DNA from 4 places in the Shigella dysenteriae genome. Region 2 is predicted to be linked to each of the others. Evidence: predicted binding sites of a transcription regulator. Region 2 holds the regulator's gene; each other region holds the start of a gene.
What was found. The regulator Fur, encoded in region 2, represses iron uptake genes when iron is present. The targets are predictions, from matches to a motif close to ATAATAATGAGAACNACTATCAA.

Region 1 (5,727 bases), 2.5 Mb from region 2:
AGGTGGCGCGCTGATGATATTTAGCAGGAAGCTGTGCCAGCCAGCCTTTCACCGTTTTGGTATTCCCTAACCAGCGCCCCTGAATATAACTTAGCCAGCAGCCCAGACTTGCTGCGGCGGTCAGAATCGCAATCGTAGGCAGAAAATCCATAACCCCCTGGGCAATCAATGCGCCAGCCAATATCAACAAGCTGTCGCCTGGCAAAAATGAGGCGGGCAGCAGGCCGTTTTCTAAAAACAGCGTGGCAAACATGACAAAGTAAACAACGCTAACAATATGAGGATCCGCCAGCGCGGCAAAGTCGTGTTGCCAGAGCGCAGCGATGATATCTTGAATAACAGCCATGGACTTTCCTGTGGAACAGCGTTTAAGCCTTTATCTGCCTATTGTACTCCTGAATCGTCCGGGACGCCTTGATCCCGGACGCAACAATTTAAGACTTTTCACAATAAAATGTCTGCAAAATTGTCCAAAAGTGGCAATGTTATACAATCCGCGCAAAACCGGCGTCCAGATCGGCAATCAGATCGTCGACATCTTCCAGACCAATATGCAGGCGAATCAAGGTCCCGCTAAAATCGATCTCGCCTTGTGGGCGAATGGCGGCGATATGTTCTGGTTGATTTGCCAGGATCAACGATTCATACCCGCCCCACGAGTAGGCCATGCTGAATAAACTGAAGTTATCCAGATAGTTCGCCAGCTCTTCATCATTGAGTTTTTTCTTAAGCACAAAGGAAAATAGCCCGCTGCTGCCTGTAAAGTCTCGTTTCCAGAATTCGTGTCCTTTACTGCCAGGCAGGGCAGGGTGGTTAACTCGCGCAACTTGCGGATGTTCTGCCAGCCATTCAGCCACTTTCAGACTGCTTTCATGATGTTGACGCAAACGCACACCTAATGTGCGCAGGCCACGGCTGGTTATATAGGCGGTATCGGCATCGACCATCTGGCCCATCAGATAGGCATTTTCCCGTAGCTGCTCCCAGCAACGGGCATTGCACACCGCAGTGCCAATCATCGCATCTGAATGCCCAACCAGATATTTGGTGGCGGCCTGAATAGAAACATCGATGCCAAAATCCAGCGCCTTAAACAGCACACCGGCTGCCCAGGTGTTGTCGATCATAATGATGGCATCCGGCACCACACTGCGCACGGCGGCAACAATCGCCGGAACGTCGTGGACTTCCATAGTGATGGAACCCGGCGATTCCAGAAATACGATTTTAGTGTTTGGCTGCAGATGCTTAACGATATCGGCACCAATCAGCGGATCAAACCATGATGTCGTTACGCCCAGTTTGCTGAGGATTTTGCTACAGAAATCCTGACTCGGTTCATAGGCGGTGTTGGTCATCAACACATGATCGCCCTGTTCGACAAAAGCAAGAATCGAATTAGCAACCGCTGCCGCCCCGCAGGGAAATAGCGCGCAGCCTGCGCCACCTTCCAGTTCACACATCGCTTGTTGTAAGGAAAAATGGGTTAACGTTCCGCGCCGTCCATAGAACAACTCGCCATTGGCGCGATTGCGCGTCGCGTGCTTTTTGGCTTCCATACTCTCAAATACCAGCGAAGAAGCGCGCTGAATCACGCTATTTACCGCGCCGAGAGTGTATTTTTTGCTGCGTCCTGCATTCACCAGTTGAGTATCAAGCTTTTTGTCCGCCATGTCGGGATTCCTGTTTTTATACGTCTGGATGTCTAAACTAGCATGAATATTCGCGGGCGCATCCTGAAGAATTGGCATAAAGCAGAAAATTTTCGCAAATGGCGTGCTGGTGACTTTTTTACTGCGTAAACGCAAGGAAAAGAAAGCAAAGGTACGGCAGTATGCAAATAGTAATGAGAACGACTATCAATTCGACGTCGTTTTGATATTATTATGCGCAGATTTTGTGACTTGCGTCCTGGAGATACACAGTGGGTAATAATTTAATGCAGACGGACCTTTCCGTCTGGGGTATGTATCAGCACGCCGATATTGTCGTTAAGTGCGTGATGATTGGGCTTATTTTGGCCTCCGTAGTCACCTGGGCAATCTTCTTCAGTAAGAGCGTAGAGTTCTTCAATCAGAAGCGTCGCCTTAAGCGCGAGCAGCAACTGCTGGCTGAAGCGCGTTCCTTAAACCAGGCCAACGATATCGCCGCTGATTTTGGTAGCAAAAGCTTAAGCCTGCATTTGCTCAATGAAGCGCAGAATGAGCTGGAACTGTCAGAAGGCAGCGACGATAACGAAGGTATTAAAGAACGTACCAGCTTTCGTCTGGAGCGTCGGGTCGCCGCAGTAGGTCGTCAAATGGGCCGCGGTAACGGCTATCTGGCAACCATCGGCGCGATTTCGCCGTTCGTTGGGCTGTTTGGTACGGTCTGGGGCATCATGAACAGCTTTATTGGTATCGCGCAAACGCAGACTACTAACCTGGCAGTCGTTGCGCCGGGTATCGCAGAAGCTCTGTTAGCAACGGCAATCGGTCTGGTGGCAGCGATTCCGGCGGTCGTTATCTATAACGTATTCGCGCGTCAGATTGGCGGCTTTAAAGCGATGCTGGGTGATGTTGCAGCGCAGGTATTATTGCTGCAAAGCCGTGACCTGGATCTGGAAGCCAGCGCCGCTGCGCATCCGGTTCGTGTCGCACAAAAATTACGCGCAGGATAATGTCCGATGGCAATGCATCTTAACGAAAACCTCGACGATAACGGCGAAATGCATGATATCAACGTGACGCCGTTTATCGACGTGATGTTGGTTCTGCTGATTATCTTTATGGTGGCGGCACCGTTAGCGACGGTAGATGTGAAGGTGAACTTGCCTGCTTCTACCAGCACACCGCAGCCGCGCCCAGAAAAACCGGTTTATCTGTCGGTGAAGGCAGACAACTCGATGTTTATCGGTAACGATCCGGTCACCGATGAAACAATGATTACGGCGTTGAATGCGTTAACCGAAGGTAAGAAAGACACCACCATCTTCTTCCGAGCGGATAAAACCGTCGATTACGAGACGTTGATGAAGGTAATGGATACGCTGCATCAGGCGGGTTACCTGAAGATAGGTCTGGTCGGCGAAGAAACCGCCAAAGCGAAGTAAAGTAGAATTGCCTGATGCGCTACGCTCATCAGGCCTACAAAATCTATTGCAACATGTTGAATCTTCGTGCGTTTGTAGGCCGGATAAGGCGTTCACGCCGCATCCGGCATTAGGTGCTCAATGCCTGATGCGCTACGCTTATCAGGCCTACAAAATCTATTGCAACATGTTGAATCTTCATGCGTTTGTAGGCGGATAAGGCGTTTTCGCCACATCAGGTAAGAGTGAATTCACAATGATGCCCGGTTGCTTTTCACAACCGGGCTTTTTTTTAACCTAAATGCTCGCCGCCGCACACGCCGTGCACTTCTGCGGTGACGTAGCTCGACTCCTGACTTGCCAGATAAACATATACAGGGGCCAGTTCCGCCGGTTGCCCCGCACGTTTCATCGGCGTTTGCTGACCAAACTGCGGGATCTTATCCTGCGTTTGTCCGCCGGAAATTTGCAGTGCTGTCCAGATCGGGCCTGGCGCGACAATATTCACCCGAATACCTTTCTCCGCGACTTGTTTTGCCAGGCCTCGGCTGTAGTTCAGAATCGCCGCCTTCGTAGCCGCATAGTCCAGTAAATGCGGGCTTGGCTGGTATGCCTGGATTGACGAAGTGGTGATGATACTTGCACCTTTCGGTAGCAGGGGTATCGCTTCCTGGGTTAGCCAGAACAGTGCGAAAACGTTAATGGCAAAGGTCTTTTGAAACTGTTCGCTGGTGAGGTCTGCAATATCAGGAATGGCAACCTGTTTCCCGGCGACCAGCGCCATAATATCCAGCCCACCTAAGGCCTTATGCGCTTCGTGAACCAGCGAACGGGCAAATTTCTCATCGCTTAAATCGCCTGGCAGCAGAACGGCTTTGCGTCCGCATTCTTCAATGATCTTTTTCACATCCTGAGCGTCTTCTTCTTCCACGGGAAGATAACTGATCGCCACGTCAGCCCCTTCACGCGCGTAAGCGATGGCGGCAGCGCGACCGATTCCGGAATCGCCCCCTGTCACCAGGGCTTTACGATCTTTCAGGCGACCGCTACCAACATAGGTTTTCTCGCCGCAATCAGGTACCGGTGTCATCTTCGCCTGGATGCCTGGCGTCGGTTGTTTCTGTTTGGGATATTCACCAGTGTAATACTGCGTGGTCGGGTCTTTTAAATGAGACATCGTTTTTCTCCCTTCAGGTTCAACGTCCTTTAAGGGTAGACGCTCTCGATGCGTTGATAAGGGAACCAGGAAGATCCCTAACCCTCAGAATTATGCGACAAAGGTTTAACGGATATGTTGATTTGCTGTTGCGTGCTGTTTACTCAATTGCGATATACTGTTGCCCGTTTTAACTACACGACAGGAATGTATGGAACGTTTTCTTGAAAATGCAATGTATGCTTCTCGCTGGCTGCTTGCCCCCGTGTACTTTGGCCTTTCGCTGGCGTTAGTTGCCCTGGCGCTGAAGTTCTTCCAGGAGATTATTCACGTACTGCCGAATATCTTCTCGATGGCGGAATCAGATTTGATCCTCGTGTTGCTGTCGCTGGTGGATATGACGCTGGTTGGCGGTTTGCTGGTGATGGTGATGTTTTCCGGTTATGAGAATTTCGTCTCACAACTCGATATCTCCGAGAACAAAGAGAAGCTGAACTGGCTGGGGAAAATGGACGCAACGTCGCTGAAAAACAAAGTAGCAGCGTCGATTGTGGCAATTTCTTCCATTCACTTACTGCGCGTCTTTATGGATGCGAAAAATGTCCCGGATAACAAACTGATGTGGTACGTCATTATCCATCTGACGTTTGTGCTCTCTGCATTTGTGATGGGCTATCTTGACCGACTAACTCGTCATAATCACTGATCTGATTCGGGCGCGGTTCTCGCGCCCGTTATTAACAGGTCATTTATCGGAAGACGCCTGCCACAGATTCAGCTCGCCATCGGCGATATGCTGATCAATCTGCGCCAGCTCCTCGGTGCTAAATGTCAGATTATTCAGCGCCTGCACGTTCTCCTCAAGTTGCTCCGCGCGGCTGGCACCAATCAATACCGACGTCACGCGATCATCTTTCAGCAACCAGCTTAACGCCATTTGCGCCATTGATTGTCCACGCTGCTGTGCCATTTCATTCAATAAGCGCAGGCTGTTGAGGTTGGCTTCGGTGAGCATTTTCGGCGTCAGGCCACGAACTTTATTCCCTTCACGATGCATCCGTGAATCTTCAGGAATGCCGTTGAGATATTTTCCGGTCAGCAATCCCTGAGCCAGAGGAGTAAAGGCAATGCAGCCCACGCCGTTATTTTGCAGGGTATCCAGCAGGCCGCTTTTATCCACCCAGCGGTTTAGTAAATTGTACGAAGGTTGATGAATTAACAGCGGAATTTTCCACTCGTGCAGCAACTCGACCATTTTTTGCGTCCGCTCTGGCGAGTAAGAGGAGATCCCGACATACAGCGCCTTACCGCTTTGTACCGCATGAGCCAGCGCAGAGGCGGTTTCTTCCATCGGCGTATTTTCATCGACGCGATGAGAGTAAAAGATATCGACATACTCAAGCCCCATACGCTTCAGGCTTTGGTCGAGGCTGGCGAGCAGGTATTTACGTGAACCGCCAGAGCCGTAAGGGCCGGGCCACATATCGTAGCCAGCCTTGGT
Region 2 (5,727 bases):
GTACTGGCTCGCGATCTGGTAAACGATCACAATATCATCCAGGTTGATATGCGTAACCACGGTCTTTCACCGAGAGATCCGGTAATGAATTACCCGGCGATGGCGCAGGATCTTGTTGATACTCTGGATGCACAGCAGATCGACAAAGCAACATTTATCGGTCACTCCATGGGCGGTAAAGCGGTAATGGCACTTACTGCACTGGCTCCCGATCGCATCGATAAACTGGTGGCGATTGACATCGCGCCGGTCGACTATCACGTTCGCCGGCATGATGAGATTTTCGCGGCCATCAACGCGGTCAGTGAATCGGACGCACAAACTCGCCAGCAAGCAGCAGCAATAATGCGCCAGCATCTTAATGAAGAAGGGGTGATTCAGTTTCTGTTGAAATCTTTTGTTGACGGGGAGTGGCGCTTTAACGTGCCGGTATTGTGGGATCAGTATCCGCATATTGTGGGTTGGGAGAAAATCCCGGCATGGGATCACCCTGCCCTGTTTATCCCTGGTGGTAATTCTCCGTATGTTAGCGAGCAGTACCGTGATGATTTACTGGCACAATTTCCACAGGCACGGGCGCATGTGATTGCAGGCGCGGGTCACTGGGTCCATGCTGAAAAACCGGATGCGGTATTACGCGCTATCCGTCGCTATCTCAATGATTAACGCAACTGATTAAAAACCCAGCGTCCGCGTCGCTTTCCGCGCGTGGGCGTTGGCGTGACTCATCGCGCTGATGTATTATGGCGCGCTATCCATCCGGGCAGAGGCCTGGCTGATTGTTTCCCCCGAAGTCACCAAGATCATGGCCAAAGAACAAACGGACCGTACGACATTAGATCTGTTCGCGCACGAGCGTCGACCGGGACGACCGAAAACTAATCCGCTTTCGCGCGATGAACAGCTGCGTATTAATAAACGCAACCAACTAAAACGCGACAAAGTACGTGGCCTTAAGCGTGTCGAACTGAAGCTGAACGCGGAAGCTGTCGAGGCGCTGAACGAGCTGGCGGAATCGCGCAATATGAGCCGTAGCGAACTGATCGAAGAGATGTTAATGCAGCAACTGGCGGCGCTGCGTAGTCAGGGCATCGTTTAAATTTCCACTTTCATGTAGCACAGTGTGCAGTCCTGCTCGTTTGCTGATTCCGCAAGACTGCCTGTTCTGCTATGATTGCCTTTATCCGTGGGCAATTTTCCACCCCCATTTCAATAAGTTTCAAGAGGTTATTTCACTCATGGCTATCACTGGCATCTTTTTCGGCAGCGACACCGGTAATACCGAAAATATCGCAAAAATGATTCAAAAACAGCTTGGTAAAGACGTTGCCGATGTCCATGACATTGCAAAAAGCAGCAAAGAAGATCTGGAAGCTTATGACATTCTGCTGCTGGGCATCCCAACCTGGTATTACGGCGAAGCGCAGTGTGACTGGGATGACTTCTTCCCGACTCTCGAAGAGATTGATTTCAATGGCAAACTGGTTGCGCTGTTTGGTTGTGGTGACCAGGAAGATTACGCCGAATATTTCTGCGACGCATTGGGCACCATCCGCGACATCATTGAACCGCGCGGTGCAACCATCGTTGGTCACTGGCCAACTGCGGGCTATCATTTCGAAGCATCAAAAGGTCTGGCAGATGACGACCACTTTGTCGGTCTGGCTATCGACGAAGACCGTCAGCCGGAACTGACCGCTGAACGTGTAGAAAAATGGGTTAAACAGATTTCTGAAGAGTTGCATCTCGACGAAATTCTCAATGCCTGATGTGATGCGGCGTAGACTCATGTCTACGCCGTATTAATAGATAATGCCAATCAAAATAATTGCTACAAATTTGTAACTTTTGCTGTTGTACCTGTACAATGTCCCGGTGTTCAAGTGGCCTTGCCGTTGTAAATGTAAGCTGTGCCACGTTTTTATTAACAATATTTGCCAGGGACTTGTGGTTTTCATTTAGGCGTGGCAATTCTATAATGATACGCATTATCTCAAGAGCAAATTCTGTCACTTCTTCTAATGAAGTGAACCGCTTAGTAACAGGACAGATTCCGCATGACTGATAACAATACCGCCCTAAAGAAAGCTGGCCTGAAAGTAACGCTTCCTCGTTTAAAAATCCTGGAAGTCCTTCAGGAGCCGGACAACCATCACGTCAGTGCGGAAGATTTATACAAACGTCTGATCGATATGGGTGAAGAAATTGGTCTGGCTACGGTATATCGCGTACTGAACCAGTTTGACGACGCTGGTATCGTCACCCGCCACAATTTTGAAGGCGGTAAATCCGTATTTGAACTGACACAGCAACATCACCACGATCACCTGATCTGCCTCGACTGCGGCAAGGTTATCGAATTTAGTGATGATTCCATCGAAGCGCGTCAGCGTGAAATTGCCGCAAAACATGGCATTCGCCTGACTAACCACAGTCTCTATCTTTACGGTCACTGTGCCGAAGGCGATTGCCGCGAAGATGAGCACGCGCACGAAGGCAAATAAGCCAGTCTGAACGAGAAAAGCCAACCTGTAGGTTGGCTTTTTTATGCAAGGGAAATAAGAAAAGCGAGAGTTACAGCTCTCACTTATTTGTTATTACTGCGAATTTCCTGCCAGACCTTATCACAATCGGCTTTCACCGCCTGATCATTTCCGGTTTGCGTTGCACGCAGACACTGCTGATAATCCAGTACGCGTACACTTTCCTGGTCGGCAAACTGCTGATGTTGTTTCTCTTTCTTCAGCACGTTTAACACGCTCTGGCAGGCTTCAATTTTTTCTGGCGAACCTTGTGCGGTGTTGATACAGGCGCTGTATGCCTCTTTCAGACGGCTGTCTTCCTGTGGCGCGGTTGATTGCGCACAAGCCACCAGCCCCGATGCCATCATGGCGATGAGAATCAGTTTTTTCATAGCAAATTCCTCAAATGTGCGGCAGGCACAAAACCTGCCACGTCGGGCATCAGAAGATGGTGAATGGTGCGATTACCATAAATTTCACGTCACGCTCATCCTGGAAGATGTTGCCGTAACCACCGCCCCAGCTTGGGATGTCGGAGTGGTTGTCGTATTCGGTGAAGTGCAATTTGAACATCGTGCCCTTGGCGCGGCCATCCTGAATGGTGTAGACCGCATCCAGGCTGTATGTAGATTCTTCAATAGTCCGGTTCTTGTCGTAGTACGCATCCGGATTGCTCTGCCAGGTCGCAGGTTTTGCATCCCATGCGTAAACGTAGGAAGCGCCGATGGCGAAGCCTGGAAGATTCCAGTTTTTCAGGTCATACATCGCACCGAAGAAGACCGCTTTTTCCCCGTTAGCGTTGAAGTCGGAACGGTTATCCCACCAGATATCCAGGCGGCCGTTGGAGGAAGCGTAGGTTGGAGTCATACGTTGCAGGAAGTATCCCTGCTGACCTTCAGCCTTAACCCAGGTGCCTTCGAGGCGCAAATCCACTACGTCAGCCGCCCGGTAACCAAAGGTCAACGCTTGCAGCCAGGCGGTGTCGTCATAAAGATCGTTGACGCTGCGATCGTCAACTTTATCGCGCGTACCGTAGAACTGGTAGCTGGTGGTTAACGGGCTACCGGCGATATCAAATTTGTAGCTGGCTTTGGCAAAGTATTGATCGATATACCCTTCCGCCTGACCAAATGCCGCTTCCAGTACGAAGTTATTTTTGAAGTCGTATTTCGCACCAAGGGAGTGCAGATAATCAACTTTGGTGGTTTTATCGTTCTGATAAAACTCATCCATTTCCAGATGCCACGGTGCTTTGTATTCGTTGGTCCACATGTAGGAGAAACTCAACGCACCAGCATCGCCGTAATCAAAATTCGCTCCGGCTTCCGCACCCTGATAAGTACCCGGCATAAAGCTCCAGTGAGGCGCTAACAGCGTCTGACCGGTTGGCTGAATATAACCTGCCCTCGCCCAAACCGGACCGTATTTAAATTTGGCCGCAGCTTTATACAGGCTTATACCGCTTTTGTCGCCGGACCAGTCTTCGTCATAGGCTTTATTACTTTTTGAAAACGCGATTTCGTTCGGGTGAGAGCTGTCGCCGTTTTCCGCCATTTCAATCGCCGTAAACGCAGCAATATCAAGGCCGAACATATCAGCAGCATAACCGGACTGAAAATCGAGGTTGGCATTCCAGGTGGAGTGAGAAAGGTTGGTTTTGTATTTGTCGCCGTCGGTAACATCTTTACGGTCGCGTTCACGCTGCCAGTAATAGATACCGCCGGTTAAGGTTGAATCCTCGATGAATCCTTCGGCGCGAGCCTCCGGCATTGCCATAAAGCCCGACATTGCTGTAACACCGGCGATAGCCAGCGCCAGCGTACTACGTTTGCCACTAAACGTACGCATGGGTTAATCCTCTTTGACGTATAAATTGCTGCACCAAAGGTGAACAGCGAAAAAAAATAAAAATTAAAAAAGTAGCGTTGAGAAAAGTCTCGCTGACTACAGGAACAGACTATTTTTCGCGACGCGAATTATCAATCTCTTTCTGTAACCAGAATGTAAGAACATGAGCAACCGCACATATTTTGATGATTTTTGTTACAAGGCTTAAGTTTGCGGTTGAAAGGCTTGCAGAAGAATAAAAGCGTGAAATTCCAGCAAGATGAAAGCGGTTACATTTTATTTAATTATGTTTTGTTATTTTAAATTTATTTTATGGATAAATTGCGAAGCGGAATTAATTCGCGAAGAAAAGCAGAAAAAACGCCGCTGAACGCGGCGTTTTGGATTGTTTGCATATTTCTTGCCGGATGCGGCGTGAACGCCTTATCCGGCCTACAAAAGCACGCAAACTCAATATATTGCAGAGATCATGTAGGCCTGATAAGCGTAGCGCATCAGGCAATTTAGCGTTTGAAACTGTTTGTCTGTTCCTTGCCGGATGCGACGTAAACGCCCCATCCGGCATAGCGAAACTTAAAATTACTCGCCAACTTTCGCCCAGGTATCACGCAGCCCAACGGTGCGGTTAAATACCGGTTTTTCGGCAGTGGAATGGCGGCTGTCGAGGCAGAAGTAACCTTCACGCTCAAACTGGAATGCTTTACCCGCTACCGCGTCTTTCAGCGACGGTTCAGCAAAGCCCTGTTTGATCACCAGCGATTCCGGGTTAATCACCGACAGGAAATCATCCGCAGCACCAGGGTTCGGCACATTGAACAGACGGTCGTACAGGCGGATTTCAACCGGCAGCGCATGTGCCGCGCTCACCCAGTGAATAACACCTTTGACTTTACGACCATCTGCCGGATCTTTGCTTAAGGTATCGGCGTCATAAGTACAGAAGATGGTGGTGATATTACCTTCGGCATCTTTCTCGACGCGTTCTGCCTTAATCACATAAGCATTACGCAGACGCACTTCTTTACCCAGCACCAGACGTTTGTACTGCTTGTTAGCTTCTTCGCGGAAATCGGCGCGATCAATCCAAATCTCACCGCTAAACGGCACCTGACGGCTCCCCATTTCCGGTTTGTTCGGATGGTTCGGCATGGTGACCATTTCGCCTTCGCCCTGATAGTTTTCGATGACCAGTTTCACCGGATCGATAACCGCCATTGCGCGCGGCGCATTTTCGTTGAGATCTTCACGGATGCAGGATTCCAGCGACGCCATCTCAATGGTGTTGTCCTGCTTGGTCACGCCAATGCGTTTGCAGAACTCACGAATAGAAGCCGCAGTGTAACCACGACGACGCAGA
Region 3 (5,727 bases), 1.5 Mb from region 2:
CAGATTTTCCGTCCGTTCTATCGGACCGATGAAGCACGCGATCGTGAATCTGGCGGTACAGGTTTGGGGCTGGCGATTGTTGAAACCGCCATTCAGCAGCATCGTGGCTGGGTGAAAGCAGAAGACAGCCCGCTGGGCGGTTTACGGCTGGTGATTTGGTTGCCGCTGTATAAGCGGAGTTAAACTCCGCATTTGTAGGCAGGATAAGGCGTTTACGCCGCATCCGGCATTTGAGCAGGATGCCTGATGCGACGCTGATAGCGTCTTATCAGGCCTACACTCCGGGGGTTATTTTCCCCACAACCGGCGGGAAAAATCTTCGATCTTGCCGCTCAGTCGGCGCTTTTGCATCGTCCGCGTCCAGCTTTTCGATAACCCGGCGGCGGAGAGTAAACGGTGATACTGATCGTCATCAAACGGCATATGCCATGCGATGGCGGCAGCCTCCTGCACGGTCACATCGCTGACACGGGAAACCAGCTCCAGCGGTGCGTCCGCAGACACTTTCCCCGGCGCTATCACGCTATATAGCCAGCCCACTTTACCCGTGTTTTGCATCAACTGCGCTATATCGCTGATATCAAAATGGTAATTGAGTTTATAGCAAGGCGAGCGCGGCTGGCTGACCTGAATTAATGCCTCTCCCCAGCGGAAAATATCGCCCATATAAACATTACTTTCCGTCAGACCGTCGGTAGAGAGATTTTCACCAAACGCAGGCGCAACAAACAACTCTGCCTGTTCCGGAAATTCCCGCGCCCAGTAGAGATAGTGCTCACGAGGATAATGACACAGCGCTCTGTCTGGCCCGCCGTGAACCTTTTTCTCCGCCTGCTCGTCACCTTCCAGCCCCAGCTCCGTCAGCATCAACTCACCATCAACCTGGATTTTGGCAATTGCGCTGGGTTTGCCTTCGGGATAAGCCTGAATCTTGCCTGTATATACATCAACCGGATATCGCATCTGTTCCCTCTCCACGAGAAATTTCCCCATTAGACCATATTTATTTTATGTCAGGCGTGCTGTTTTCGCGGTAAGTATCCAGGCAGGAACTCAATAGCAAACCGGACGAACGTTAGTTCATCCGGCGGTGGGGATTAAGGAAGCAGGTTTATTTCACCGTACCTAAAATTTCGATTTTCGCCGCTCTGGCTTTGACTTTACGTGACCAGATAGAGGTAAGAATTGGCACCAGAATCGAAGTCACAATGACTGCCGTCGCTACCAGCGAAGTTGCTGCCGGAGCCATCGGTTTAAACGCAGGCACCATTTCTGCAATCAGCACAGGTGTCGCTACCGCGGCCCCTGCGGAACTGGAAGCGGCAATTCCGGCAGTGCCATCGCCACCGCCAATCAATTTATCGGCGATAATCAACGGAATACCGGTCACGATAATTACTGCCACACCCAACAGGATCCCCAGCAAACCTGTCTGGGCAATTACAGTCAAATCAATGGTATTGCCTAGTGCGAAGGCAAAGAATGGAATCAGCGTCTGCACCGCTTTGCTGAAAAATTCTCGTAATTCAGGGTCAAGGTTCCCAAGGGCAAAGCCCACCAGGAACGGTAATACTGCGCCGACGAAAACATGCGGTTCAAACGAGGCAATCCCGGCAGTGCCCAGAATAATCATCGTCATGAGCGGCCCGGACTCCAACGACATCAACACAAATGCCCCAGCTTCTTCTTTTGTGCCGTACTGCTGCATGATGGAAGCGTAAAGTCCGCCGTTGGTCATATCCATCGCCGCCACCAGCGCCAGCGTTGAAAGTCCGGCAAAGAATCCAACTTCAACACCATGTTCCGGAATAATACGCGAGGCAATTGCCGCAACCACCCACGCGACGGCAATTTTAGTTACCACCAGCGTACCGGATTTACGCAGTACCGTTCCCGTCGCGCTTAATTTTATTGACGCCCCCATGCAAAAAAACCACACCGCCAGAATGGGCACCGTACCGGTAATCATCCCGTTGGTGAATGATCCAAAATATTTCCCCGCCCCCGGCGAGAAGGTGTGGCACAGTGCGCCAAGGAATAGCGGGACGAGCATCATCCCCCCCGGGATTTTCTCAATCGAGCGTTTTATCTGCATTTCCATCACCTGTCGGCATATTTTTAAGGGCTGATGCGTAATTCCTCAATGGAGCATCAGTGTTGATGGAAACGAAGATAGACATTCATTTAATCAATAAAAGTGATCAAAACCACATCAATTGAAACGCTGTTTTATTTTTATCGGATCATTGTTTTTATTTTGAAATTGATCACAAAAAAACCACCGCCATTGGCGATGGTTCATTTTTTAAGCTGATATGCGGCGTAAACGCCTCATTGCAGCAGACGGCAAATGATTATTTTTTCGCCGCGAAACGTGCCGCTGCTTCGTCCCAGTTCACCACGTTCCAGAACTCTTTTATGTAGTCCGGACGGCGGTTCTGGAATTTCAGGTAGTAAGCATGTTCCCACACATCCAGGCCCAGAATCGGGAAGCCGGAAGCGCCAGAAATAGCTTCACCCATCAGCGGGGAGTCCTGGTTAGCAGTAGAAACCACCGCCAGTTTATCGCCTTTCAGCACCAGCCATGCCCAGCCGGAACCAAAGCGGGAAGCTGCCGCTTTCTCAAATTCTGCTTTGAAGTTATCTACGGAACCGAAATCACGTTCGATAGCCGCTTTCAGGTCACCCTGCAGGGTGGTGCCTTTTTTCAGACCTTTCCAGAACAGGCTGTGGTTAGCGTGACCGCCAGCGTTGTTACGCAGTACGGTTTTCTTGTCTGCTGGCAGCTGGTCCAGTTTGGTGATCAGCTCTTCAACCGGCAGGTTGGCAAATTCTGGCAGGCTTTCCAGCGCCGCGTTGGCGTTGTTGACGTAGGTCTGATGGTGTTTGGTGTGGTGGATTTCCATGGTCTGCTTATCGAAGTGCGGTTCCAGGGCATCGTAAGCATACGGCAGGGATGGCAGGGTATAGCTCATATTCATCTCCAGTATTGTCGGGCGGCCGATTGTTAATGCCGCGTAAGCAGTTGGTTCATTATAGTTAATTAAATGATATTGAAAATGATTATCAATGCCGTACTTTTCGTAAGGGTATGGTTTTGCAGGAAAATGCCCGAGATGTGAAGCAAATCACCCACTTAATGCCGTGATTGCCAGTAAATCGACAACGGCGGCAACAGGCGAAAGGTTAATCGACAGCACGATTTTTACACTCATCTCGTCGGAGATGTGACGCGACGAAAAATGATGAGGATAAGAAGATGAGTAACGCGATTACGATGGGGATATTTTGGCATTTGATCGGCGCGGCCAGTGCAGCCTGTTTTTACGCTCCGTTCAAAAAAGTAAAAAAATGGTCATGGGAAACCATGTGGTCAGTCGGTGGGATTGTTTCGTGGATTATTCTGCCGTGGGCCATCAGCGCCCTGTTACTACCGAATTTCTGGGCGTATTACAGCTCGTTTAGTCTCTCTACGCTGCTGCCTGTTTTTCTGTTCGGCGCTATGTGGGGGATCGGTAATATCAACTACGGCCTGACCATGCGTTATCTCGGCATGTCGATGGGAATTGGCATCGCCATTGGCATTACGTTGATTGTCGGTACGCTGATGACGCCAATTATCAACGGCAATTTCGATGTGCTGATTAACACCGAAGGCGGACGCATGACGTTGCTCGGCGTTCTGGTGGCGCTGATTGGCGTAGGGATTGTAACTCGAGCCGGGCAGTTGAAAGAGCGCAAGATGGGCATTAAAGCCGAAGAGTTCAATCTGAAAAAAGGGCTGGTGCTAGCGGTGATGTGCGGCATTTTCTCTGCCGGGATGTCCTTTGCGATGAACGCCGCAAAACCGATGCATGAAGCCGCTGCCGCACTTGGCGTCGATCCACTGTATGTCGCTCTGCCAAGCTATGTTGTCATCATGGGCGGCGGCGCGATCATCAACCTCGGTTTCTGTTTTATTCGTCTGGCAAAAGTGAAGGATTTGTCGCTAAAAGCCGACTTCTCGCTGGCAAAACCGCTGATCATTCACAATGTGTTACTCTCGGCACTGGGCGGGTTGATGTGGTATCTGCAATTCTTTTTCTATGCCTGGGGCCACGCCCGCATTCCGGCGCAATATGACTACATCAGTTGGATGCTGCATATGAGCTTCTATGTATTGTGCGGCGGTATCGTCGGGCTGGTGCTGAAAGAGTGGAACAATGCAGGACGCCGTCCGGTAACGGTGTTGAGCCTCGGTTGTGTGGTGATTATTGTCGCCGCTAACATCGTCGGCATCGGCATGGCGAATTAATCTTTCTGCGAATTGAGATGACGCCACTGGCTGGGCGTCATCCCGGTTTCCCGGGTAAACACCACCGAAAAATAGTTACTATCTTCAAAGCCACATTCGGTCGAAATATCACTGATTAACAGGCGGCTATGCTGGAGAAGATATTGCGCATGACACACTCTGACCTGCCGCAGATATTGATTGATGGTCATTCCAGTCTGCTGGCGAAATTGCTGACGCAAAACGCGCTCACTGCACGATGCCTCATCACAAAATTTATCCAGCGCAAAGGGACTTTTCAGGCTGGCCGCCAGCCGGGTAATCAGCTTATCCAGCAACGTTTCGCTGGATGTTGGCGGCAACGAATCACTGGTGTAACGATGGCGATTCAGCAACATCACCAACTGCCCGAACAGCAACTCTGCCATTTCGTTAGCAAACGGCACATGCTGGCTACTTTCATGCTCAAGCTGACCGATAACCTGCCGCGCCTGTGCCATCCCCATGCTACCTAAGCGCCAGTGTGGTTGCCCTGCGCTGGCGCTAAATCCCGGAATCGCCCCCTGCCAGTCAAGATTCAGCTTCAGCCGCTCCGGGCAATAAATAATATTCTGCAAAACCAGATCGTTAACGGAAGCGTAGGAGTGTTTATCGTCAGCATGAATGTAAAAGAGATCGCCACGGGTAATGCGATAAGGGCGATCGTTGAGTACATGCAGACCATTACCGCGCCAGACAATCACCAGCTCACAAAAATCATGTGTATGTTCAGCAAAGACATCTTGCGGATAACGGTCAGCCACAGCGACTGCCTGCTGGTCGCTGGCAAAAAAATCATCTTTGAGAAGTTTTAACTGATGCGCCACCGTGGCTACCTCGGCCAGAGAACGAAGTTGATTATTCGCAATATGGCGTACAAATACGTTGAGAAGATTCGCGTTATTGCAGAAAACCATCCCGTCCCTGACGAATATCACGCGGTGACCAGTTAAACTCTCGGCGAAAAAGCGTCGAAAAGTGGTTACTGTCGCTGAATCCACAGCGATAGGCGATGTCAGTAACGCTGGCCTCGCTGTGGCGTAGCAGATGTCGGGCTTTCATCAGTCGCAGGCGGTTCAGGTATCGCTGAGGCGTCAGTCCCGTTTGCTGCTTAAGCTGCCGATGTAGCGTACGCAGTGAAAGAGAAAATTGATCCGCCACGGCATCCCAATTCACCTCATCGGCAAAATGGTCCTCCAGCCAGGCCAGAAGCAAGTTGAGACGTGATGCGCTGTTTTCCAGGTTCTCCTGCAAACTGCTTTTACGCAGCAAGAGCAGTAATTGCATAAACAAGATCTCGCGACTGGCGGTCGAGGGTAAATCATTTTCCCCTTCCTGCTGTTCCATCTGTGCAACCAGCTGTCGCACCTGCTGCAATACGCTGTGGTTAACGCGCCAGTGGGAAGGATACTGTC
Region 4 (5,727 bases), 2.2 Mb from region 2:
GATCAACGGTATCCTGGACGACGGTAAAGACACTCCGGCTGAACGTCACGCAAGTGATGACGAGCCGTTCTCTGCACTGGCGTTCAAAATCGCTACCGACCCGTTTGTTGGTAACCTGACCTTCTTCCGTGTTTACTCCGGTGTGGTTAACTCTGGTGATACCGTACTGAACTCCGTGAAAGCTGCACGTGAGCGTTTCGGTCGTATCGTTCAGATGCACGCTAACAAACGTGAAGAGATCAAAGAAGTTCGCGCGGGCGACATCGCTGCTGCTATCGGTCTGAAAGACGTAACCACTGGTGACACCCTGTGTGACCCGGATGCGCCGATCATTCTGGAACGTATGGAATTCCCTGAGCCGGTAATCTCCATCGCAGTTGAACCGAAAACCAAAGCTGACCAGGAAAAAATGGGTCTGGCTCTGGGCCGTCTGGCTAAAGAAGACCCGTCTTTCCGTGTATGGACTGACGAAGAATCTAACCAGACCATCATTGCGGGTATGGGCGAACTGCACCTCGACATCATCGTTGACCGTATGAAGCGTGAATTCAACGTTGAAGCGAACGTAGGTAAACCGCAGGTTGCTTACCGTGAAACTATCCGCCAGAAAGTTACCGATGTTGAAGGTAAACACGCGAAACAGTCTGGTGGTCGTGGTCAGTATGGTCATGTTGTTATCGACATGTACCCGCTGGAGCCGGGTTCAAACCCGAAAGGCTACGAGTTCATCAACGACATTAAAGGTGGTGTAATCCCTGGCGAATACATCCCGGCCGTTGATAAAGGTATCCAGGAACAGCTGAAAGCAGGTCCGCTGGCAGGCTACCCGGTAGTAGACATGGGTATTCGTCTGCACTTCGGTTCTTACCATGACGTTGACTCCTCTGAACTGGCGTTTAAACTGGCTGCTTCTATCGCCTTTAAAGAAGGCTTTAAGAAAGCGAAACCAGTTCTGCTTGAGCCGATCATGAAGGTTGAAGTAGAAACTCCGGAAGAGAACACCGGTGACGTTATCGGTGACTTGAGCCGTCGTCGTGGTATGCTCAAAGGTCAGGAATCTGAAGTTACTGGCGTTAAGATCCACGCTGAAGTACCGCTGTCTGAAATGTTCGGATACGCAACTCAGCTGCGTTCTCTGACCAAAGGTCGTGCATCATACACTATGGAATTCCTGAAGTATGATGAAGCGCCGAGTAACGTTGCTCAGGCCGTAATTGAAGCCCGTGGTAAATAAGCCTAAGGGTTAATACCAAAGTCCCGTGCTCTCTCCTGAAGGGGAGAGCACTATAGTAAGGAATATAGCCGTGTCTAAAGAAAAATTTGAACGTACAAAACCGCACGTTAACGTTGGTACTATCGGCCACGTTGACCACGGTAAAACTACTCTGACCGCTGCAATCACCACCGTACTGGCTAAAACCTACGGCGGTGCTGCTCGTGCATTCGACCAGATCGATAACGCGCCGGAAGAAAAAGCTCGTGGTATCACCATCAACACTTCTCACGTTGAATATGACACCCCGACCCGTCACTACGCACACGTAGACTGCCCGGGGCACGCCGACTATGTTAAAAACATGATCACCGGTGCTGCTCAGATGGACGGCGCGATCCTGGTAGTTGCTGCGACTGACGGCCCGATGCCGCAGACTCGTGAGCACATCCTGCTGGGTCGTCAGGTAGGCGTTCCGTACATCATCGTGTTCCTGAACAAATGCGACATGGTTGATGACGAAGAGCTGCTGGAACTGGTTGAAATGGAAGTTCGTGAACTTCTGTCTCAGTACGACTTCCCGGGCGACGACACTCCGATCGTTCGTGGTTCTGCTCTGAAAGCGCTGGAAGGCGACGCAGAGTGGGAAGCGAAAATCCTGGAACTGGCTGGCTTCCTGGATTCTTATATCCCGGAACCAGAGCGTGCGATTGACAAGCCGTTCCTGCTGCCGATCGAAGACGTATTCTCCATCTCCGGTCGTGGTACCGTTGTTACCGGTCGTGTAGAACGCGGTATCATCAAAGTTGGTGAAGAAGTTGAAATCGTTGGTATCAAAGAGACTCAGAAGTCTACCTGTACTGGCGTTGAAATGTTCCGCAAACTGCTGGACGAAGGCCGTGCTGGTGAGAACGTAGGTGTTCTGCTGCGTGGTATCAAACGTGAAGAAATCGAACGTGGTCAGGTACTGGCTAAGCCGGGCACCATCAAGCCGCACACCAAGTTCGAATCTGAAGTGTACATTCTGTCCAAAGATGAAGGCGGCCGTCATACTCCGTTCTTCAAAGGCTACCGTCCGCAGTTCTACTTCCGTACTACTGACGTGACTGGTACCATCGAACTGCCGGAAGGCGTAGAGATGGTAATGCCGGGCGACAACATCAAAATGGTTGTTACCCTGATCCACCCGATCGCGATGGACGACGGTCTGCGTTTCGCAATCCGTGAAGGCGGCCGTACCGTTGGCGCGGGCGTTGTAGCTAAAGTTCTGGGCTAATTACACGTTAATTAGTTTTGAATTGAAAAGGGCGCTTCGGCGCCCTTTTTGCTGCCCGTAATTTGAGCTCGAAATATTTAGTCGTAATTTTGCTCGCTGAACTATGGAGCAAATAAAACTGTGCTATTGTAATCATAACTATTCTCATTTACACTTTGCGCAGAATTTGAACGGGAGCAATCATGTACGTTTGTTTGTGTAATGGTGTAAGTGACAAAAAAATTCGCCAGGCAGTCCGTCAGTTTCATCCGCAATCTTTCCAACAATTGCGTAAGTTTATTCCTGTGGGAAATCAATGTGGTAAGTGCATTCGCGCCGCGCGCGAAGTGATGCAGGACGAGTTGATGCAGATGCCAGAATTTAAAGAGATTGCCTGAAGCCCACGCTTATTTTTTGACATCCCGCTAGCCCCATCTACGCTCTAATAGTGGAAGCGGAGGGACTATAAAATGAAAGGTGATGTTAAAATCATAAATTATCTCAATAAACTATTGGGAAATGAGCTTGTCGCAATCAATCAGTATTTTCTCCATGCCCGGATGTTTAAAAACTGGGGACTGATGCGTCTTAATGACGTCGAATACCATGAATCCATCGATGAGATGAAACACGCTGATAAATATATCGAGCGTATTTTGTTTTTAGAAGGAATCCCCAACTTACAGGATTTAGGTAAGCTAGGGATCGGTGAAGATGTCGAAGAGATGCTGCAATCCGACCTGCGATTAGAGCTGGAAGGTGCGAAGGATCTGCGTGAGGCTATCGCGTATGCCGACAGCGTTCATGACTATGTTAGCCGCGATATGATGATCGAGATCCTTGCCGATGAAGAAGGTCATATTGACTGGCTCGAAACAGAGTTAGATCTCATTGGCAAAATTGGCCTGCAAAATTACCTGCAATCACAAATTAAAGTTAAAGATTAACGGCCTATCAGCAAACTATCCCAGCCTATAACGAAACCCGCAGCCGCCAGAAATGGCCCAAAAGGCAGCGGGTTTTTTAATGATTCTTTTCCTCTCATGAGCAGACCAATAACTACGGCTCCGCAAGCGAATGAGGCAGCAAGGAAAACCAGTCGTGGTAAGAAGGCCCATGAATGCCAGGCGCCAAGGGCGGCGAGAAACTTCACATCACCATAGCCTAATCCTTCTTTATGGCGCAGTATGCGATACCCCCAGTAAATGACAGCGAATGTGCCGTAACCAATAATTGCCCCCCATAACGCATCGGCTAAACCATCAGGATGACAAACTTGATAGAACAAAAGACCTGACCAGAGTAACGGGCACGTAAATCTGTCAGGTAACAAGCCATGCTTTGCATCCCAGAAAAAAAGTAGGGCTGATAAACAAGCGTACAAAATTAGAAAGGGAAGGGTAGTGTCCATAAAACATCCTCTGTAATTGGAGTATCACCATCGAATAACTCCGGATGCTCAGCAACAGAGAGAGCGCTGATTTGTTAACCTGATTCCGGTGAAAAACGCTATCTTCACAACCTTACAAATTTCGTGGAATGCAGCTCGCAATCTGCGCGTTGCGATTAATTTCTACCCGATGCTTGCGTCAGGCTCAGATTTGCGTATAATGCGCGGGCTTGTCGTAGTTGACAGCAGGTTCAATCTGAACCTCAGTTAGCCGAATTTGGCTACCTAACAATGCTCCCAATCGGGGAGCTACGTAAGAACGGTTACACTCTCCCATCAATCGTAATGGGTCTGAGGAGTAATCATTTTCGTTTATAAAATAATTGGAGCTCTGGTCTCATGCAGAACCAAAGAATCCGTATCCGCCTGAAAGCGTTTGATCATCGTCTGATCGATCAAGCAACCGCGGAAATCGTCGAGACTGCCAAGCGCACTGGTGCGCAGGTCCGTGGTCCGATCCCGCTGCCGACACGCAAAGAGCGCTTCACTGTTCTGATCTCCCCGCACGTCAACAAAGACGCGCGCGATCAGTACGAAATCCGTACTCACTTGCGTCTGGTTGACATCGTTGAGCCAACCGAGAAAACCGTTGATGCTCTGATGCGTCTGGATCTGGCTGCCGGTGTAGACGTGCAGATCAGCCTGGGTTAATCAGGTCATTGAGCGATTGAGAGGTTGAAACAATGATTGGTTTAGTCGGTAAAAAAGTGGGTATGACCCGTATCTTCACAGAAGACGGCGTTTCTATCCCAGTAACCGTAATCGAAGTTGAAGCAAACCGCGTTACTCAGGTTAAAGACCTGGCTAACGATGGCTACCGTGCTATTCAGGTGACCACCGGTGCTAAAAAAGCTAACCGTGTGACCAAGCCTGAAGCTGGCCACTTCGCTAAAGCTGGCGTAGAAGCTGGCCGTGGTCTGTGGGAATTCCGCCTGGCTGAAGGCGAAGAGTTCACTGTAGGTCAGAGCATTAGCGTTGAACTGTTTGCTGACGTTAAAAAAGTTGACGTAACTGGCACCTCTAAAGGTAAAGGTTTCGCAGGTACCGTTAAGCGCTGGAACTTCCGTACCCAGGACGCTACTCACGGTAACTCCTTGTCTCACCGCGTTCCGGGTTCTATCGGTCAGAACCAGACTCCGGGCAAAGTGTTCAAAGGCAAGAAAATGGCAGGTCAGATGGGTAACGAACGTGTAACCGTTCAGAGCCTTGACGTAGTACGCGTTGACGCTGAGCGCAACCTGCTGCTGGTTAAAGGTGCTGTCCCGGGTGCAACCGGTAGCGACCTGATCGTTAAACCAGCTGTGAAGGCGTAAGGAGATAGCAATGGAATTAGTATTGAAAGACGCGCAGAGCGCGCTGACTGTTTCCGAAACTACCTTCGGTCGTGATTTCAACGAAGCGCTGGTTCACCAGGTTGTTGTTGCTTATGCAGCTGGTGCTCGTCAGGGTACTCGTGCTCAGAAGACTCGTGCTGAAGTAACTGGTTCCGGTAAAAAACCGTGGCGCCAGAAAGGCACCGGCCGTGCGCGTTCTGGTTCTATCAAGAGCCCGATCTGGCGTTCTGGTGGCGTGACCTTTGCTGCTCGTCCGCAGGACCACAGTCAAAAAGTTAACAAGAAGATGTACCGCGGCGCGCTGAAAAGCATCCTGTCCGAACTGGTACGTCAGGATCGTCTGATCGTTGTCGAGAAGTTCTCTGTAGAAGCGCCGAAAACTAAGCTGCTGGCACAGAAACTGAAAGACATGGCTCTGGAAGATGTGCTGATCATCACCGGTGAGCTGGACGAAAACCTGTTCCTGGCTGCGCGC

Region 1: exbB (tol-pal system-associated acyl-CoA thioesterase) is a predicted target of Fur. The motif match lies at 1,841-1,863, and genes of this name have one in related genera.
Region 3: sodA (superoxide dismutase [Mn]) is a predicted target of Fur. The motif match lies at 3,048-3,070, and genes of this name have one in related genera.
Region 4: bfd (bacterioferritin-associated ferredoxin) is a predicted target of Fur. The motif match lies at 2,615-2,637, and genes of this name have one in related genera.

The regions. Positions count from the first base shown of each region.
Region 1 covers NZ_CP055055.1:3,999,753-4,005,479, reverse strand. The annotation lists gene yghB (DedA family general envelope maintenance protein YghB) at 1-346, opposite strand, end outside; gene metC (cystathionine beta-lyase) at 486-1,673, opposite strand; gene exbB (tol-pal system-associated acyl-CoA thioesterase) at 1,925-2,659, shown strand; gene exbD (TonB system transport protein ExbD) at 2,666-3,091, shown strand; gene yghA (NADP(+)-dependent aldehyde reductase) at 3,363-4,247, opposite strand; gene HUZ68_RS19070 (TIGR00645 family protein) at 4,438-4,932, shown strand; gene gpr (L-glyceraldehyde 3-phosphate reductase) at 4,972-5,727, opposite strand, start outside.
Region 2 covers NZ_CP055055.1:1,452,796-1,458,522, reverse strand. The annotation lists gene ybfF (esterase) at 1-666, shown strand, start outside; gene ybfE (LexA regulated protein) at 806-1,099, shown strand; gene fldA (flavodoxin FldA) at 1,239-1,769, shown strand; gene uof (fur leader peptide) at 1,979-2,065, shown strand; gene fur (ferric iron uptake transcriptional regulator) at 2,058-2,504, shown strand; gene HUZ68_RS06800 (ChiQ/YbfN family lipoprotein) at 2,588-2,914, opposite strand; gene chiP (chitoporin ChiP) at 2,964-4,370, opposite strand; gene glnS (glutamine--tRNA ligase) at 4,950-5,727, opposite strand, start outside.
Region 3 covers NZ_CP055055.1:5,063,472-5,069,198, reverse strand. The annotation lists gene cpxA (envelope stress sensor histidine kinase CpxA) at 1-183, shown strand, start outside; gene yiiM (6-hydroxyaminopurine reductase) at 289-963, opposite strand; gene kdgT (2-keto-3-deoxygluconate transporter) at 1,112-2,095, opposite strand; gene sodA (superoxide dismutase [Mn]) at 2,355-2,975, opposite strand; gene rhaT (L-rhamnose/proton symporter RhaT) at 3,260-4,294, shown strand; gene rhaR (HTH-type transcriptional activator RhaR) at 4,291-5,139, opposite strand; gene rhaS (HTH-type transcriptional activator RhaS) at 5,213-5,727, opposite strand, start outside.
Region 4 covers NZ_CP055055.1:4,350,933-4,356,659, reverse strand. The annotation lists gene fusA (elongation factor G) at 1-1,234, shown strand, start outside; gene tuf (elongation factor Tu) at 1,305-2,489, shown strand; gene bfd (bacterioferritin-associated ferredoxin) at 2,672-2,866, shown strand; gene bfr (bacterioferritin) at 2,939-3,415, shown strand; gene HUZ68_RS20865 (prepilin peptidase) at 3,412-3,879, opposite strand; gene rpsJ (30S ribosomal protein S10) at 4,258-4,569, shown strand; gene rplC (50S ribosomal protein L3) at 4,602-5,231, shown strand; gene rplD (50S ribosomal protein L4) at 5,242-5,727, shown strand, end outside.